2 regions of the Streptomyces sp. NPDC002055 genome follow, and region 1 is predicted to be linked to the other one. Evidence: predicted binding sites of a transcription regulator. Region 1 holds the regulator's gene; the other holds the start of a gene.

Region 1 (9,765 bases):
CCGCGGCTGCCGCCGCCGCGCTCCTCGGAGCCGCCGGGCTCGTCGTCGGCCAGATCTCGGACCCCGAGATCGGCCGGCCCGCGGGCAGCGCCCCCGTCGGCAACGACACCGTCTCCGACGACGAGCCGCCCCGGGCCACGACCTCTCCCTCCGCGTCCCCCTCGCGCTCCGCGAAGCCGAGCGTGTCGGCGTCCCGCGGCAAGGGCGGCGAGGACGGCCCGGTCCCGGGCTCGCCGGCGGATCCCCCGTCCGCCGGCACCAGCCCTTCCTCGGCCCCGGCCTCGGTGACGGTGGCCACCCGCCCCTACGCCTGGGAGAACCCCCCGTGCAGCCGGAAGTACCTGGTGGACCGCTCGCCGGACGACGTGGGACCGCCGCCCGGCGAGCAGGATGCCCCGCGGTGGGTGCGGTCGCTGGACGCCGTCTCCGCCGGTGACCAGCTCGTCGAACTCACCGTCCAGGGCACCGGGAAGGACACCGTGGTGGTGCAGGGCCTGGACGTCCATGTGGTGAGCAGCCGGGCACCGCTGGACCGGAACGTGTACAGCATGGGCGTCGGCTGCGGCGGTGACGTCGTCACCCGCTCGTTCGGCGTCGACCTCGACGCCGGCCGCCCCCAGACCTCGCCGCGGGACGGGCAGCGCGACTTCCCGTACAAGGTCAGTGAGTCCGACCCCGAGGTCTTCTACGTGCTCGCCGGCACCCAGACCCACGACGTGAGCTGGTATCTGGAGCTCCGCTGGTCCAGCGGCGACCGGCAGGGCACGGTGCGGATCGACGACCACGGCAAGCCGTTCCGCACCAGCGGCACGGGCGGCAGTCCGCACTACGACTACCCGCTGGGCGGCAACGAGTGGATCCGCAACGAGTCGGAGCAGTAGCACCGCCGCCGGGCCCGCCCGGCGGCACACGACACGGCACATGACACGGCGCATGACACGGCGCATGACACAGGGGCCGGGAGGAACGATCGTCCTCCCGGCCCCTGTCGTGCTGTCCGGCGCCCGCTACTCCGAGCGCTTCGGCTTCGGCCGCCAGACCACCAGCGCGCTGGTCTGCTGGACGTCCTGGTACGGCACCAGGTCCCGGCGGTACGAGGCGTGCACCGCGGCCTCGCGCTGCTGGATGGCCGCCGCCGCGCCCTCGACCGCCTGCTGGAGCTCGGCGACCCGCTGCTGGAGCGCCGTCACCTGGTTCTCCAGTTCGATGATGCGCTTGATGCCGGCGAGGTTGATGCCCTCGTCCTGGGACAGCTCCTGCACCTGTCGGAGCAGCTCGATGTCCCGGGCCGAGTAGCGCCGGCCCCGGCCCGCCGTGCGGTCCGGGGAGACCAGGCCCAGCCGGTCGTACTGCCGCAGGGTCTGCGGGTGCAGACCCGAGAGCTGAGCGGCGACCGAGATGACGTAGACGGGCGATTCGTCGGTCAGCTCGTAGGGGTTGCGGCTCCTGCCGCCCCTGCCTCCGGGCAATCCTCGGCCGTCCATCTCATGCTCCCTTCGCGGCCTGGAACAGCTCGGCCCGCGGGTCCTCCCCCGCGGTGGCCTCGGCGAAGGCCTCCAGCGCTTCCCTCGCCTCGTCGCCGAGGTCCTTGGGGACGCTGACCTCCACGGTGACCAGCAGGTCGCCGCGGGTGCCGTCCTTGCGGACCGCGCCCTTGCCGCGGGCACGCATGGTGCGCCCGTTGGGCGTCCCGGCCGGCAGCTTGAGCGTGACCGGCGGGCCGCCGAGGGTGGGCACCTTGACCTCGCCGCCGAGCGCCGCCTCCGGGTAGGTGACGGGCACGGTGACGGTGAGGTTGTCGCCCTTGCGGCCGAAGGCCGGGTGCGGATCGACGTTCACCACGACGTACAGATCGCCGTTGGGCCCGCCGCGCTCGCCCGGCGCGCCCTTGCCGCGCAGCCGGATGCGCTGGCCGTCGGCGACCCCCGCCGGGATCCGCACCTGCATGGTGCGGGAGCTGGTGGCGCGCCCGCTGCCCTTGCAGGTCTCGCACGGATCCTGGGCGATCAGCCCGCGGCCGCGGCACTCCACGCACGGGTCGGTGAGGGAGAAGCCGCCACCGCCGCCGCGGCTGACCTGACCGGTGCCGACACAGGTCGGGCACACCCGAGGAGTACCGTTTCTGTCGCCGGTGCCCGAACAGGCCTTGCACGCGGCCGAGCTGGACATCCTCAGCGGGACCGTGGCCCCGTCGACCGCCTCGGTGAAGCTGAGCGTCACCTCGGACTCGACGTCCTGGCCGCGGCGCGGCTGGGTGCGGGTGCCGGGGCCCCCGCGGTTGAACAGTCCCCCGAAGACGTCACCGATTCCGCCGCCGCCGAAGCCGCCCGCGCCCGCTCCGCCCCCGCCCTGGGCGCCTCCGAAGAGGTCGCCCAGGTCGAAGTTGAAGTTGCCGGAGCCGCCCGCGCCCGGACCGGCACGGAACCCTCCGTTGCCGAAGAGCGCGCGCGCCTCGTCGTACTCCTTGCGGCGTTTGGCGTCGGCCAGGACGTCGTTGGCCTCGGAGATCTCCTTGAAGCGCTCCTCGGCCTTGGCGTCGTTCTTGTTGGCGTCCGGGTGGTACTCGCGGGCGAGCTTCCGGTACGCCTTCTTGATCTCCGCCTCGGTGGCGTCCTTGGGGACGCCGAGAACCTTGTAGAGGTCCTTTTCCAGCAAGTCCCTGCTCAGGCTCATTCCCGACGCCCCTCCTCTCCTGCTGTCCCTGTTGCTGCGTCAGCCCTCGTCCGGGCCACCGCTCTCCTCGTCCGGCCCGTCGCCCCCGTCGCCCTTGGGCGACGCTCCGGGCTGCGGCTCGGCCACGGCGACCCGTGCGGGACGGATCGTCCGCTCGCCGATGCGATACCCCGGCTGGAGGATCGACACGCACGTCGTCTCGGTGACGTCGGGCGCATAACTGTGCATCAGGGCCTCGTGGATCAGCGGGTCGAAGGGCTCGCCCTCCTTGCCGAACTGCTGCAGCCCCATCTTGGCGGCCGTGGCCTCCACCGATTCGGCGACCGACTTGAAGCCGCCGACCAGCTCACCGTGCTCCCGCGCCCGGCCGATGTCGTCGAGCACCGGAAGCAGCTCGGTCAGGAGGTTCGCCGCGGCGATCTCCTTGACCGTTATCCGGTCCCGCTCCACCCGGCGGCGGTAGTTCTGGTACTCGGCCTGGAGGCGCTGGAGGTCGGCCGTGCGCTCGTTGAGCGCCGTCCGCACCTGGTCCAGCTGCGCCTGCAGGCCCACGGTCTGCAGCTCGTCCCCCGCCGGGGCCGCCGGGCCCGCCTGGTCGGCGGACCCGTCGGCCTTCGCGCCGTCCCGGCCCGCGGCGTGCGGACCCTGCGCGGCGGCGGACCCCTCCTCGAAGGGAGGCGAGGAGGGAGAGCCGTCGGGCTGCTCGTCGAAGCCCGGGGTCTCCTCCGTCACGCGGCACCGCCCTTCGGCTTCTCCTCGTCGACGATCTCGGCGTCGACGACGTCGTCGTCGGCCTTCGCCTCACCGTCGCCCTCGGCACCGGCACCGGCCGCGCCCGCGCCGTCCGCCGGGGCGTTGGCGTACATCGCCTGGCCCAGCTTCTGGCTCACCGCGGCGACCTTCTCGGTCGCGGTGCGGATCTCGGCGGTGTCGTCGCCCTCGAGCTTCTCCTTCAGCTCGGTGAGCGCGGTCTCGACCTCGGTCTTGACGTCGCCCGGGACCTTCTCCTCGTTGTCCTTGAGGAACTTGTCCGTCTGGTAGACGAGCTGCTCGGCCTGGTTGCGGGTCTCGGCGGCCTCGCGGCGCTTGTGGTCCTCCTCCGCGTACTGCTCGGCCTCGCGCATCATGCGGTCGATGTCGTCCTTCGGCAGCGCGGAGCCACCGGTGACGGTCATCCGCTGCTCCTTGCCCGTGCCGAGGTCCTTCGCGGCGACGTGCATGATGCCGTTGGCGTCGATGTCGAAGGTGACCTCGACCTGCGGGACGCCGCGCGGGGCCGGCGGGAGGCCGGTGAGCTCGAACATCCCGAGCTTCTTGTTGTACGCCGCGATCTCGCGCTCGCCCTGGTAGACCTGGATCTGCACGGACGGCTGGTTGTCCTCGGCCGTCGTGAAGATCTCGGAGCGCTTGGTCGGGATCGTGGTGTTGCGCTCGATGAGCTTCGTCATGATGCCGCCCTTGGTCTCGATACCGAGGGACAGCGGGGTGACGTCGAGCAGCAGGACGTCCTTGACCTCGCCCTTGAGCACGCCGGCCTGCAGGGCGGCGCCGATGGCGACGACCTCGTCCGGGTTGACGCCCTTGTTGGCGTCCTTGCCGCCGGTCAGGTCGCGGACGAGCTCGGCGACGGCGGGCATCCGGGTGGAGCCACCGACGAGGACCACGTGGTCGATCTCGGACAGCTGGATGCCGGCGTCCTTGATGACGTTGTGGAACGGGGTCTTGCAGCGCTCGAGCAGGTCCGAGGTGAGCTGCTGGAACTGGGCCCGGGTGAGCTTCTCGTCCAGGTGCAGCGGGCCCTCGGCGGACGCCGTGATGTAGGGCAGGTTGATCGTGGTCTCGGTGGACGAGGACAGCTCGATCTTCGCCTTCTCCGCGGCCTCACGGAGGCGCTGGAGAGCCATCTTGTCCTTGGCCAGGTCGACGCCGTGGCCGTTCTTGAACTGCTCGACCAGGTAGTCGACGACGCGCTGGTCCCAGTCGTCACCACCGAGGTGGTTGTCACCGTTGGTGGCCTTGACCTCCACCACGCCGTCGCCGATCTCGAGCAGCGAGACGTCGAAGGTGCCGCCGCCGAGGTCGAAGACCAGAATGGTCTGGTCGTCCTTCTCCAGCCCGTAGGCGAGGGCGGCCGCGGTCGGCTCGTTGACAATGCGCAGAACGTTGAGACCCGCGATCTCGCCGGCCTCCTTGGTGGCCTGGCGCTCGGAGTCGTTGAAGTAGGCCGGGACGGTGATGACCGCGTCCGCGACCTTCTCACCGAGGTAGGACTCGGCGTCCCGCTTCAGCTTCTGCAGAATGAACGCAGACATCTGCTGCGGGTTGAAGTCCTTGCCGTCCAGGTCGATCTTCCAGTCGGTGCCCATGTGGCGCTTGACCGACCGGATGGTCCTGTCGACGTTGGTGACCGCCTGGCGCTTCGCGACCTCGCCCACGAGCACCTCGCCGTTCTTGGCGAAGGCCACAACAGACGGCGTGGTCCTGGCGCCCTCGGCGTTGGTGATGACGGTGGGCTCACCGCCTTCGAGAACACTGACGACGGAGTTCGTCGTACCCAGGTCGATGCCGACCGCACGTGCCATGATCGCTTCCTCCAGAGGACTTGAGCGGAACAGACTCAAGCGTGCATGATCCACTTTTCCCTGTCAACAGACCTGAGTCACCCTTACTCAAGTCTTATGCGGGATGGCATGTCACGGCCGGAATGGCGGGGTCCGCGGGGCGGGGCGGCCGGGGCCGGCGGCGGCAGCGAAGGGTTGCCTGGGCGACGCAGATCACCGGCCGGGCGGCTTCATGCGGCCTGCGATCCTGGGTAATGTCAGCAAGACTGGAAAAGTTACCGCTTAGTAAGTCTGGGGTCCCGGTGCCCGCCCGCAGGGGGACACAGCCTCCCAGACAGCTCTCGCAGGCCCGAGGAGCCCCCTAATGCAACTCGCCGCGATCATTGTGTCGCTGGTCCTAATCGCGGTCGGCGTCGCGCTGTTCGGCCGTGCCATCCTGCAGATCTACCGCTTCGTACGGCTCGGCCAGCCCGTACCCGCCGGTTCCCGCACGGACGACCCCACGCAGCGCACCATCACCGTGGTCAAGGAGTTCCTCGGCCACACCCGGATGAACCGCTGGGGCGTCGTCGGCGTGGCGCACTGGTTCGTGGCGGTGGGCTTCTTCTCGCTGCTCCTGACGATCGTCAACGCCATCGGCCAGCTCTTCCAGGCCGACTGGCTGATCCCGTTCATCGGCGACTGGCTGCCGTGGGAGATGTTCGTCGAGCTGATCGGCACCCTGACGACGGTCGGCATCGTGACCCTGATCGTCATCCGCCAGATGAGCAGGCCCGGCAGGGCCGGCCGCAAGTCCCGGTTCGCGGGCTCCAACACCGGCCAGGCCTACTTCGTCGAGACCGTCATCCTCATCGTCGGCATCTGCATCGTCACGCTGCACGCCCTGGAGGGCGCCCAGCACGGCGTGGACCACTACGAGCCGGCGTTCTTCATCTCGTACCCGCTGGTCGCGTTCTTCAAGGGCCTGAGCCTGGGCACCCTGCAGAACCTCACCTACTTCTTCGCGCTGGTCAAGATCGCGACGTCCTTCATCTGGATGATCACGGTCTCGCTCAAGACCGACATGGGCGTGGCCTGGCACCGCTTCCTGGCCTTCCCCAACATCTGGTTCAAGCGCGAGGCGGACGGCGACGTGGCGCTCGGCGCGCTCCAGCCGATGGTCTCCGGCGGCAAGCCGATCGACTTCGAGGACCCGGGCGAGGACGACCAGTTCGGCGTCTCCCAGGTCGAGCACTTCTCCTGGAAGGGCATCCTCGACTTCTCCACCTGCACCGAGTGCGGCCGCTGCCAGTCGCAGTGCCCCGCCTGGAACACCGGCAAGCCGCTCTCCCCGAAGCTGCTCATCATGTCGCTGCGCGACCACGCGCACGCCAAGGCGCCGTACCTGCTCGCGGGCGGCGGCAAGGACGCCGAGGGCGAGGAGAAGGCCACCGCGGAGCAGCTCAAGGACGTTCCGGCGGCGGCCCTGGCCGAGGCCGAGCGCCCGCTGATCGGGACCCTGGAGGAGAACGGCGTCATCGACCCGGACGTCCTCTGGTCCTGCACCACCTGCGGCGCCTGCGTCGAGCAGTGCCCGGTGGACATCGAGCACATCGACCACATCGTCGACATGCGCCGCTACCAGGTGATGATCGAGTCGTCCTTCCCGAGCGAGGCCGGGACGATGCTCAAGAACCTGGAGAAGAAGGGCAACCCCTGGGGCCTGGCCAAGAAGCAGCGGCTGGAGTGGACCAAGGAGGTCGACTTCGAGGTCCCGGTCGTCGGCAAGGACATCGAGGACCTCACCGAGGTCGACTACCTCTACTGGGTCGGCTGCGCCGGCGCCCTGGAGGACCGCGCCAAGAAGACCACCAAGGCCTTCGCGGAGCTGCTGCACATCGCGGGCGTCAAGTTCGCGATCATGGGCGGCGACGAGGCGTGCACCGGTGACTCCGCCCGCCGTCTGGGCAACGAGTTCCTGTTCCAGCAGCTCGGCCAGCAGAACGTCGAGATGCTGAACATGGCGTTCGGCGAAACTCCGTCCGACAGCGGCTCCGCCGCGGGTGACGAGGGCGTGACGGTCGAGAAGTCCAAGAAGAAGATCGTCGCGACCTGCCCGCACTGCTTCAACACCATCGCCAACGAGTACCCGCAGCTCGGCGGCGAGTACGAGGTCATCCACCACACCCAGCTGCTCCAGCACCTGGTGGACGAGGGCAAGCTGATCCCGGTCACCCCGGTCGAGGGTCTGATCACCTACCACGACCCCTGCTACCTGGGCCGCCACAACAAGGTCTACACGCCGCCGCGCGAGATCATCGCCAAGGTGCCGGGCCTGCGCAACGAGGAGATGCACCGCCACAAGGAGCGGGGCTTCTGCTGCGGCGCCGGCGGTGCGCGCATGTGGATGGAGGAGCGGATCGGCAAGCGCATCAACACCGAGCGCGTGGACGAGGCGCTGTCCCTCAACCCGGACATCGTCTCCACCGCCTGCCCGTTCTGCCTCGTCATGCTGACCGACTCGGTCAACGGCAAGAAGAACGACGGCAAGGCCAAGGAGTCGCTCCAGGTCGTGGATGTGGCCCAGCTGCTCCTGGACTCGGTGAAGACCCCGCCGGCCGACCCGGCGGGCGACGCCGAGCCGGCGGACGAGCCGGAGCCCGAGCCGGTGAAGTAGCCGGGGAGACGCCGGTACGGCCCGAGGGCCCGACGGCGTCCCCCGCCTCTCTCCGGAGAACACCGACGGCCGGTCCCGCATCGCGCGGGGCCGGCCGTCGGCGTTTCCGGAGGAAGGGGGACGGGGGTGCCGGGGCCGTCGGGGTGCCGGGCCCAAGATGCCCTTACAGCTCCTCCGCCTCCAGGTCGAAGGGCATGATCTGCCGGGCACCGCCCTGGAGCGGCAGCTCGGTCCAGATGATCTTGCCTTGGGCGATGTAGCGCGTGCCCCACCGCTCGGCGAACTGGGCGACGAGGAAGAGCCCCCGGCCGCCCTCGTCCGTGGTGGCCGCCCGCCGCAGATGCGGCGAGGTGTTGCTGGTGTCGGAGACCTCGCAGATCAGAGTGCGGTCGCGGAGCAGCCGCACCCGGATCGGGCCGGTGGCGTAGCGGATGGCGTTGGTGATCAGCTCGCTGAGGATGAGCTCCGTGGTGAACACCATGTCCTCGTCCACCTCCCACTCCCCCAGCTTCCGGGTCACATCCGCCCGCACCCGGGCGACCGCGGACGGGTCGGACGGGACGTCCCACTCGGCGACCTGGTCCTCCGGGACGATGTGCGTCCGGGCGACGATCAGCGCGATGTCGTCCACCGGCCGGTCCGGCATCAGCGCTTCGAGTACCGCGTCACAGGTGTCCTCCGGGCTCCGCTCCGGATGGCCGGACAGGGCGGTGCGCAGCAGCTCCAGGCCCTCGTCGATGTCCCGGTCGCGGTCCTCGATGAGCCCGTCGGTGTAGAGCACCAGCCGGGAGTCCTCCGGCAGCCGCAGCTCGCCCGTCTCGAACGGCATGCCGCCCAGGCCCAGCGGCGGCCCGCTGGGCAGCTCCGGGAAGTCCACGCTGCCGTCGGGGTGCACCACGGCGGGCGGCGGGTGTCCGGCCCGGGCGGCGGTGCAGGTCCGCGAGACCGGGTCGTAGATCGCGTACAGGCAGGTGGCCCCGGTGATCGCCTCGCCGCCGCCCTCCTGGGCCTCGTCCTGGTCGATCCGGGCCACGAGCTCGTCGAGGTGGAAGAGGAGCTCGTCGGGCGGCATGTCGAGGGTGCAGAAGTTGTTGATCGCGGTGCGCAGCCGGCCCATCGTCGCGGTGGCGTGCAGCCCGTGCCCCACGACGTCCCCGACGACCAGCGCCACCCGCGCCCCCGGCAGCGGGATGACGTCGAACCAGTCGCCGCCCACCCCGGCCTGCGCCGGGAGGTAGCGGTAGGCGACGTCGAGCGCGGTCTGGTCGGGCAGGGTGCGGGGCAGCAGGCTGCGCTGGAGGGTCACGGCCATGGTGTGCTCGCGGGTGTAGCGGCGGGCGTTGTCGACGCTGACCGCCGCCCGCGCCACCAGCTCCTCCGCCAGCGACAGGTCGTCCTCCTCGAACGGCTCGGGCTTCTCGGCGCGCCAGAAGCTGGCCATCCCCAGCACCACGCCCCGGGCCCGCAGCGGGACGGTGATCATCGAGTGGATGCCGAAGTCGACGATCCGCCGGGCCCGCTCGGGGTCCTGTTCCTGCCAGCCCCCGAACGCGGTGAGGTCCGGCTCCATGACCGCCTGCCCGCTGGAGAACCCCCAGGCCTGCGGGGTGGACGGGACGAAGTGGATGAGCCGGCCGAGCGGGTAGAGCGGGTGGTCCTCCCGGATGCCGCTGGTCGCCGTGCGGCGCATGTCCGTGCCGTTGCCGGTCGGCTCCTCGCCGTGCAGCACGGGGTCCACCAGGTCGATGGTGACGAAGTCGGCGAACCGGGGCACCGCGAACTCCGCCAGCTCCTCGCAGGTGCGCACCACGTCCAGGCTGGTGCCGATCCGCACCCCCGCGTCGTAGAGCAGCTTGAGCCGCTTCCGGGCGCTGT
Region 2 (9,765 bases), on a different contig from region 1:
GTGGCGGCCAGCACCAGCCCCACGGCCCACAGAACGGCCGCGGCCACCCCGGCCGGGACGTCGTGGGCCGGCTGGATGGACCAGGCCCAGGCTTCGGGGGTGTTGTTCGGCCCCACGCCGAGGAACAGGGTGGGACCGAACATGCCGAGAGGCAGCAGCCAGGCCAGCCCGCTCCCGAAGAGCCGCGCACTGATCATGCCGAGCCCGAGATAGCCCACGGCGTTGCGCACCGCCGCGGCGAACACCGGCACCGGCGCCCCGGCGGCCAGGGGAAGAGCGCACAGCCCCACCGCCAGCACCAGCAGCGTCAGCAGATGGACCGCCCGGTGGCGGCGCATGGGCTGCGCCGCCGTCCACTCGAGGTCCGCCATCGGGGAGAAGAGCGTGGTCGCGAGGAGCACCGCGTGGGCGATGGGCACCAGCTCCGCCACCGGCACGCTGAAGTCGGACAGGTAGCGCAGCTCGGGCACCGCGAGCCGCTGCCCCACGAACCCGCTCGCCAGCAAGGCCAGGACGAGGCAGATCCCGGCCGCCCGGGGCAGCCCCCGGCTGCGCGCGACGGCGACGGCGGCGTTCACCGCGGGACCGACGGGACGGGCCGGCAGCCGCGGATCCGTGTCGCGGCGCCCTCGATCCAGGCGTCGCGCTCGGCGGACGGTGCCTTGTTGATCCTTTCGAGGGCCTTCCCGAACCGCTCGCCGTAGTACTCGCTCGGCGCGCCGGCCCGGCTGCGCACCGCCGCTTCGAAGAGGAAGGTGTCCGGGTAGCCGCCGATCGACTTCAGGATGTGGGGCTCGCAGCCGCCCGCCGGCTGCGGCAGCGCGGCGCTGAACAGGGAGTCGGCGAGGTCGCTTTCACTTTCGGAGGGGGAGCTCAGCGGCAGCTCCGCGGTGTGGCCCCTCGGCAGGTCCAGACCGGTGGCGTAGAAGGCGCGGTTGAATCCCGAGAGCTTCCCCAGCCCGGAGTCGAGCCGTTTCACCGCCGCGTTCACCCGGGGGAGGAGGTGGCGGTCGTCGGGCCACAGGCATGCCGTGGTGCGCCCGCTGGTGGCGCAGACGGGACGCGCGGGCTGCGGCGCGGGCTTCGCCCAGAAGGAGTCGCGTGCCGGAGGCGGGAGGACGACGAGTGCGGTGCCCGCCGTGGCGGCGACGACGGTCAGGGCGATCAGCGCGGGAGCCTGGCGGCCGAGCGCCGACCGCCTCTTCAGCGCGGGAATCGCGAGCGCGCAGAGGCCCGCGGCCAGACACCAGACGGCGGCGGTGAGCAGTCGGCCGGTGCTGGGCGCGAAGGTGGTGTCCCAGTGCTCGTCGATGGCGGGGAAGAGGTGGTTCAGCCAGTGCTTCGGGGCGAAGGCGAGCCCGACGAAGAGGCCGTACCAGGCGATGCCCACGAAGGGAGCGAGCACCCTGGACGGCAGCAGCGCGCCGAAGGCCACGCCGACGGCGACCTGCAGCCCCAGCATGGAGGCGCCGAGCAGCAGCGGGGTCCACGCCGGTGAGCTGACGTCGCTGATGGCGGCGGTTCGCGAGAAGGCGATGGCCGTGAAGACCGCGTAGGCCAGCAGCGACCACAGCCAGGAGGCGAGCCAGAGCACCAGGTTCCGGGTCCAGCCGCTGCGTGCGGCGGTGTCGGCCCAGTCCAGGGTGCGGTGCCGGTGGTCGCGGCCGGCCCCCCAGGCGGCGACGCCACTCATCACCGAACCCATCACGATCACACCGAAGAGCTGGACGTTCATGCTGGTCTGGGTCCACCAGCCGATCCAGTCGCTCTGGGCCGGATCCTCGGAGGCGAAGTACCAGGCACCGACGGCCGCCATCAGGGCGGCCACCCACTTGGCCTCGCCTCGCCACATCTCGGTCGTCAGAATGCGGTTCACGCCCCCACCGCCTCCGCCCCGGCGAGATGCAGATATCCGGCTTCCACCGATCCGCCGTCCACCTCGGGCGCGTCGTCCGCGCTCCCGTCCCCGTGCGGGAGGGCGCAGAGTTCGGACACCGTGCCGGTGAAGCGGACCGTGCCCTCCAGGAGCACCGCGACCCGGTCGCACACGTGGGCCACGTCCTCGGCGAGATGCGTGCTCATGACGACGGCCGACTGCTCACCGAGTCCCCGGATCAGGCTGCGGAACCCGACGCGCTGGGCGGGGTCGAGTCCGACGGTCGGCTCGTCCAGGAGGACCAGCGCCGGCTTGTTGACCATGGCCTGTGCGATACCGACGCGCCGCAGCATGCCGCCGGAGAGTTCGCCCATCCTGCGGTCGGCATGGCGGTCCATCTGCACGTGCCGCAGCGCCTCCCGGGCGGCCTCGCGGCGGCCGGCCGCGGGGACCTTGCGCAGCCATGCCGCGTACTCGGTGAACTCGAGCACGGTGAAGCGCGGGTAGAAGCCGAAGTGCTGGGGGAGGACACCGATCCGCCGGCGCAGGCGCCGCACCCCGGCGCCCTTCGTCGCCTGCTCCCCGAGCAGGGTCACGGTGCCACCGGCGGGTCTGCGTGCGGTGCTCAGCAGGGAGAGCAGGGTGCTCTTGCCCGCGCCGTTGGGGCCGAGCAGTCCGGTGACGCCGGGTGGGAACTCCAGCGAGACCTGGTCCAGCGCGGTCAGCGAGCCGTAGTGCATCGAGACGTCGGCGACCGCCGCGACCGGCTCGGAGCCGGTCGCGGCGGCGCTGTTGAGAAGTGACACCGCGTTCCTGATCAGTTCTGGGCGTTCACGTAGCCGTAGGCGCGGCTGCCGGGAATGCCGGCCCATGTGGCCTGGGTGTAGTACTTGCTGCTGGTGCTGGTGCCCTTGTACGAGCCACAGCCGTAACCCGAGCGGTAGCTGCGCGAGGTGCTGGCTATCTTCGGGTCGGGGCGGAAGCTGCGGTCCTCATAGATGTACGCGCTGAACGTCCTGGTGTCGTTGACCGGAACGTCGCCGCACGCCTTGGCGTGGCCGCTGCTCTTGCCCTTCCAGCGGTCACCGTCCTCCTTGTTGCCCGCGGTGGCCACGGAGAACGGAAGCCGGCTGCCGCTGATCTCGGCCGCCACGGCGCTCGCCGCGGGAACGGCGAGGGCCAGCACCGCGACGGCTCCGACCATCGCTCGCTTCCGCTTGCTCGGCATGGTCATGCGCATGAATCCCCCTGTTTTGTAAGGCCTGTTGGTCTCGAATGTTCAAGACCTGTTCGGCTCGGACCAATCTATGGGGAAGGGCGACGGATTCGTGGTGAATACATCGATTGTGGTGATGATCACTGTACGGCGTGTTACCTCGCGCCCTCTTGACACGCGCCGCCGCGGTCGCCCTCCCGGCCGGTGTCGCCCGTCGCCCGTCGCCCGTCGCGTGTCGCGTGTCGTCCTGGAGGGTGGATGACGCCGGCCGGGCGGAAGAAGTCGCGCCGCCCGCCGGTTCTCCTGTCCGGCAAGCCCGGCGGTCGATCGCTCACAGCGAACGCCGCCCGGGGAACATCCCGCCCCCTCCCTGCATTGAGTCATTAGCGCTCAACTTGAATGCCTAAGGGGAGATCATGGCTTCGACGTCCACACCGCTCACCCTGCCCGTGCTGCCGCTCGACGACGAGGTCGTGCTGCCCGGAATGGTGGTGCCGCTGGACCTGTCCGACACCGAGGTGCGGGCCGCGGTGGAGGCCGCGCAGGCCGCCGCGCGGTCCGGGGGCGGCAAACCGCAGGTGCTGCTGGTCCCGCGGGTCGACGGCACCTACGCCGGGATCGGCACCCTCGGCGCCGTCGAGCAGGTCGGCCGGCTCTCCGACGGCGACCCCGGCGCGCTCATCCGCGGCGTGAGCCGGGTGCGCGTGGGGGCCGGGACCACCGGGCCCGGCGCCGCCCTCTGGATCGAGGGCACCCGGGTCGAGGAGGTCACTCCCACCGGCCCCGACGGCGAGGGGCTGCCGGGCTCCGTCACCGAGCTGATGAAGGAGTACAAGGCCCTCGCCACCAGCTGGCTGCGCAAGCGCGGCGCCTGGCAGGTCGTGGACCGGGTGCAGCAGATCGACGACGTGTCCCAGCTCGCCGACAACGCCGGCTATTCGCCGTTCCTGACCGTGCGGCAGCGGGTGCAGCTGCTGGAGACCACCGACCCGGTGGCCCGCCTCCGACTGGCCGTCGGCTGGCTCGGCGAGCACCTCGCCGAGCAGGACGTCGCCGAATCCATCGCCAAGGACGTCCAGGAGGGTGTCGACAGGCAGCAGCGGGAGTTCCTGCTGCGGCGCCAGCTGGAGGCCGTCCGCAAGGAGCTCTCCGAGCTGAGCGGCGACCCGGACGACGAGTCCGACGACTACCGGGCCCGGGTCGAGGCCGCCGGCCTCCCGGAGAAGGTGCGCGAAGCGGCCCTCAAGGAGGTCGACAAGCTGGAGCGCTCCTCCGACCAGAGCCCCGAGGGCAGCTGGATCCGCACCTGGCTCGACACCGTGCTGGAACTGCCGTGGAACGAGCGGACCGAGGACGCGTACGACATACCCGGCGCCAAGGCCGTCCTCGACGCCGACCACGCCGGCCTCGACGATGTGAAGGAGCGCATCACCGAGTACCTGGCCGTGCGCAAGCGGCGCACCGACCGCGGGCTGGGCGTCGTCGGCGGCCGCCGCGGCGGTGCCGTCCTCGCCCTCGTCGGCCCTCCGGGGGTCGGAAAGACCTCGCTGGGCGAGAGCGTCGCCCGCGCGATGGGCCGGAAGTTCGTCCGGGTCGCGCTCGGCGGCGTCCGGGACGAGGCGGAGATCCGCGGCCACCGGCGCACCTACGTCGGCGCGCTGCCCGGCCGGATCGTCCGCGCCGTGAAGGAGGCCGGGGCCATGAACCCGGTGGTGCTGCTCGACGAGATCGACAAGGTGGGGTCCGACTTCCGGGGCGACCCGGCCGCCGCCCTGCTCGAAGTCCTCGACCCGGCCCAGAACCACACCTTCCGGGACCACTACCTGGAGGTCGAGCTCGACCTGTCGGACGTCGTCTTCCTGGCCACCGCCAACGTCCTGGAGGCGATCCCGGAGGCGCTGCTCGACCGGATGGAACTGGTCCGGCTGGACGGCTACACCGAGGACGAGAAGGTCGTCATCGCCCGCGACCACCTGCTCCCGCGCCAGCTGGAGCGTGCGGGCCTGGAGCCCGGCGAGGTGGTGCTGGAGGACGAGGCGCTGCGCCGGCTGGCGGGGGAGTACACCCGCGAGGCGGGCGTGCGGAACCTGGAGCGGGCCGTCGCCCGGCTGCTGCGCAAGGTCGCGGCCCGGCACGAGCTCGGCGAGCAGGAACTGCCGCTGACCGTCGGCCCGGACGGCCTGCGGCCGCTCGTCGGACGCCCGCACCACGTGCCGGAGTCCGCCCAGGACCCGGGCGAGCGGCGCACCGCGGTGCCCGGCGTGGCGACCGGACTCGCGGTCACCGGGGCGGGCGGCGACGTCCTCTTCGTCGAGGCCTCGCTCGCCGACCCGGAGACCGGGGGCAGCGGACTGACGCTGACCGGACAGCTCGGTGACGTCATGAAGGAGTCGGCGCAGATCGCGCTCTCCTTCCTGCGCTCGCACGGCGCGGAGCTGGAACTCCCCGTCGGCGACCTGAAGGAGCGGGGCGTGCACCTGCACGTCCCGGCCGGTGCCGTGCCCAAGGACGGGCCGAGCGCGGGCATCACCATGACCACCGCGCTCGCCTCGCTGCTGTCCGGCCGCCGGGTCCGCGACGACGTGGCGATGACCGGCGAGGTGTCGCTGACCGGACGGGTGCTGCCCATCGGCGGCGTGAAGCAGAAGCTGCTGGCCGCGCACCGGGCGGGCGTCACCACCGTGGTGATCCCCAAGCGGAACGAGGCCGACCTCGACGAGGTGCCCGCCGAGATCCTGGAGAAGCTGGACGTCCACCCCGTCTCCGACGTCCGTCAGGTCATGGAGCTGGCCCTGGAGTCCACGGCGGCCCCGGTGCGGGCGGCCGCGTAACGGCTCCGGCGCAGGCGCCACCACCGCGGCGGCCGGGCGGCCCGGGAACACCGGGCCGCCCGGCCGTTCGCGTGCCACCGGCCCGTCCCGCCGCGCGGCCGTTCGTCCGCCTCCGGTCAGCCCCGCCGCCGCACGAGCCGCCCGGCTGTTCGTCTACCTCCGGTTCCGCACCGCCGCCGCACCACAGGCCCGCCCAGGCGCCGTTCCCTGCCCCCAGCAGCGGTCCCAGGCCGGAAGGGGCAGATGACAGTCCCTGCCGCTTCTGAGAAATACTGGGGAGAGCGGCACCAGCCGCCGCCCGGGGAGAACCCCGCAGAGGACAGCCGGAGAGGGTGCTGACGTGCACAACACTGGGGCCGGCGGCCCCGAGGAGACGGCCGGAGCCGACCGCACCGACGGCGGGGACCAGGCCTTTCTCGCGCTGGAAAGGGAGTTGGCGGTCTTCCTGCGCCGCGCCCGGGCCTCCTCCGGCGAGATGGCCCGCGCGGTCCACCCCGACCTCGAACCGGCCGCCTACGGGCTGCTCGTCCGGCTGGAGGACGCCGGAGCGCAGCGGGCCACCGATCTCGCGGGCTACTTCGGCGTCGGCAAGGCCACGATGAGCCGTCAGCTGCGGGCTCTGGAGGACCTCGGTCTGGTCGTCCGGGAGCCGGACCCCGCCGACGGCCGCGCCTCCCTCGTGGCGCTCACCGACGAGGGCCGCACCCGCTTCTCCGCCGTCCGCAAAGCCCGCCGTGCGCGGTACGTCCGGAAGCTCGCCACCTGGGACAGTGGCGAGATCGCGGAACTGGCCAGGTTGCTCAACCGTCTGAACGTGGAAAGCGAAACTGACGAGTAACCACCGACGGGCACCTACCGGGGAGCGCCCCCGCAGTTCCGAAAGGGAGCTCACCATGACGACGGAGACCTCCGCCGAGCGCGAGGCCCTGCCCCAGCCCTTCGACGCCGCCTGCCTGAAGGACCCCTACCCCCTCTACGCCCGCCTCCGCGCCGAGCACCCCGTGCACCGGATCGCCCTCCCCGACGGGTCACCGGTCTGGCTCGTCACCCGCGAGGCGGACGTCCGGGCCGGTCTCGCCGACCCCCGGCTGTCGGTGAACAAGGCCGATTCCGGGGAGGGGTACAAGGGCTTCTCGCTGCCCCCGGCGCTGGACGCCAATCTCCTCAACATCGACCCCGACCACCACCTCCGCCTGCGCCGGCTGATCTCCAAGGGCTTCACACCCCGGTCCGTCGAGGCACTGCGCGAGCGCGTCCAGGCCACCGCCGACCGGCTCGCCGACGGCCTGGCGCAGCGCATCGAGAAGGACGGCTCGGCGGACATCGTCGCCGACTACTCCCTGCCGCTGCCGATGGCCGTCATCGGCGACCTCCTCGGCGTACCCGAAGCGGACCGCCGGCCGTTCGCGGACCGCACGGCGGAGATGTTCACCCCGGAGCATCCTCGCCAGATCGCCGAGGCCGTCGACTTCCTCCACCGCTTTCTGATCGACCTCGTCGCGCTGCGCCGTGCCGAGCCGGACGGCAATCTGCTCTCCGAGCTCATCGCGGTCCGCGACGACGGCGACCGGCTGAGCGAGGACGAACTCGTCTCCCTGGCCTTCCTGATCCTCTTGGGGGGCAGTGAGAACGCGCAGCATCTCATCAGCGCCGGGTTGCTGACCCTCTTCGAGCACCCCGAGCAACTCGAAGCCCTCCGGGCCGCCCCCGGCCTGCTGCCCGGGGCGGTCGAGGAGATCCACCGCTTTGCCATGCCGCAGCAGATGGCCGTTCGCCGCTTCCCGCTGGAGACGATGGACGTCGGAGGCGTGGACATCCCGTCCGGCGACACGGTGCTGCTGTGCCTGGCCTCCGCCAACCGCGACCCCGACCGCTACCCGGATCCGGATCGTTTCGACATCCGACGCGAGGACACCGGCCACCTCTCCCTGGGGCACGGCATCCACTACTGCCTCGGGGCGCCCCTGGCCCGCATGGAGGTCGGCATCGCCCTCGACACCCTGCTGCGCCGCTTCCCGGACCTGGCGCCCGCGGCCCCGGTGGACGAACTGCCGTGGCGGACCTCGTTCCGGTCCCGCGCGCTGGTGTCGCTGCCGGTCACGGCCTGACGCCCCCTCGCGCACACCGCACGGAGGCCCGGCAGCCCCTCGCAGGGCCGCCGGGCCTCCGGCCTGCCCAGGGCAGCCCGGCCGACCGGCCATCAGAGCCTGCGGCCGGCCGTCAGAACCCCCGGTGGGCCGGTCGTCGGAACCTCGGCCGGGCCCGCCGTCAGAGCTCCGCGAACACCACCGACGCGTCGTCCCGTGCCTTGCCCCGCGGGTACGTCTCGCCCTCCGGGTCGGCGGCCTCCGCCTCCCGTACCGCGGTGACCAGCGCCCGGGTTCCCGCCCCGCGCAGCACCGAGAGGCACGCCGCCCAGTCCCCCTTGCGGAAGACCTCCGTCCAGCGGGCCGCGCCGTCCGTCAGCGCGGCGAGCGCCCGGACGTCCGACCGCGGCGTGCTGCCGGTCACGGCCAGCCGGGCCACCTCCGGATCGGCGGCGGCGGTGAAGAACCCGCCCGTGGCGTTGCGCAGGGACTCGACGGCGCGGCCGTACTCCGCACGCGCCGCCGCCCGCTCCGCCGAACCGCGCGGCAGGGAGCGCGCGGTGGCGCCCAGCGCCCGTACGGAGTCCGGGAGCCGGTGGAGGCGGTCGTCGAGGACCGGGGTGACGGTGCCGTCCGCCGCTTCGATCAGCAGCACGGAGTCCGACAGCACCAGGTGCTCCACCACGGCGTCGTCCCAGCGCACAGCCACGACAGTGGCCTGCGGAGTGCGGGCGTGAGAAAGGTCACACACCCCGGAGTGAGCGTCCGCGGCGCGCCTGATGGCGTCCGCGAGACAGGATGCCAGCGTCATATCCCGCCGCGAACCGGACAGTTCGAGCAGCGCGCCACCGAGCCGGGCGGTGAACCACGGAACACCGTGCGTGCATCCGGCCTCGTCCTCCGGTGGGGTCACCCCGTCCAGCAGGACGAGTGCACCGCCTCGGCCCGACGCTGGTAGGGCCACCGATGCGTAGTCCTCGTTGGGGTGTTGGGGATCCCCGGGTTCGGTGGTGACGTCGATGCGCATGCGGCCAGTCTGCCGGACGTCCGCATACTTTCGGCCAAACGGCTCTGACCTGCGCGGGAACCGCCCCGGCCGGTGTCCCGGCTGCCGGGATTCCACCGGATTCGACGGGCTCCGGCGTGCTGCGGGCGGGCATCTTGCCAGGCGCCCCCGGTCTTTTCCAACCGGCGCGCGCGGAACGCGTTAGACAGGGTGTCGAGGGAGTTGTTCCTCAACTCTGTCGTGATGTTCACTCGTTCGGGTGGCCAGCCGGGCGATGAACGCCTCGCCCACACCGGTACTGGAATGGTCGATTTGGTACCTCGGGGTGGGGGTGGACGCCCGTTGCGCTCCGCGCACAGCAGGTCAGCCAGTGAACTGTCGTCACCTCGGCCATGGGCGGACGAGTACAGATTGCGAGCACCGGTGCAGAAGATGTGGCCTCGGGGCAGAGATCGTGGACCGAAGGGCACGGAGGGCGGCGGGGCGAACCCCACGCCGCAGCGCACCGCGCGGGTCCGTAACCGTCTGGTCGCGTCGGTCGCCGTGGTGGGCGTCGCCGTCATCGCGGCGGCCGCCCCCGGTATTGCCGGCCCTTCCCATGACCTGACGGAGTCCCAGCGGCTCGTCACCCTGTCGGAGCTGAACGGGCAGGCCGTCGCGCTCGCCCATTCCCTGGCCGACGAGCGGGACGTGATGACGGAGTTCGTCGCGGCCCGCCGCAGCAACTCCTCCGGCGCCGCGGCCGTCTC

Evidence for each region. Region 1 encodes HspR, which represses chaperone genes until heat shock. Its sites were predicted from a motif close to TTGAGNNNNNNNNNCTCAA; they were not measured.
Region 2: lon (endopeptidase La) is a predicted target of HspR. The motif match lies at 3,468-3,486, and genes of this name have one in related genera.

The regions. Positions count from the first base shown of each region.
Region 1 covers NZ_JBEOXS010000009.1:171,678-181,442, reverse strand. The annotation lists partial or broken gene ABT112_RS08025 (transcriptional regulator) at 1-881, shown strand, start outside; gene ABT112_RS08020 (heat shock protein transcriptional repressor HspR) at 1,008-1,484, opposite strand; gene dnaJ (molecular chaperone DnaJ) at 1,486-2,673, opposite strand; gene grpE (nucleotide exchange factor GrpE) at 2,713-3,405, opposite strand; gene dnaK (molecular chaperone DnaK) at 3,402-5,255, opposite strand; gene ABT112_RS08000 (heterodisulfide reductase-related iron-sulfur binding cluster) at 5,599-7,890, shown strand; gene ABT112_RS07995 (SpoIIE family protein phosphatase) at 8,054-9,765, opposite strand, start outside.
Region 2 covers NZ_JBEOXS010000022.1:102,946-112,710, reverse strand. The annotation lists gene ABT112_RS16365 (hypothetical protein) at 1-578, opposite strand, end outside; gene ABT112_RS16360 (hypothetical protein) at 575-1,876, opposite strand; gene ABT112_RS16355 (ATP-binding cassette domain-containing protein) at 1,873-2,682, opposite strand; gene ABT112_RS16350 (hypothetical protein) at 2,694-3,110, opposite strand; gene lon (endopeptidase La) at 3,509-5,923, shown strand; gene ABT112_RS16340 (MarR family winged helix-turn-helix transcriptional regulator) at 6,264-6,761, shown strand; gene ABT112_RS16335 (cytochrome P450 family protein) at 6,817-8,031, shown strand; gene ABT112_RS16330 (hypothetical protein) at 8,192-9,037, opposite strand; gene ABT112_RS16325 (sensor histidine kinase) at 9,449-9,765, shown strand, end outside.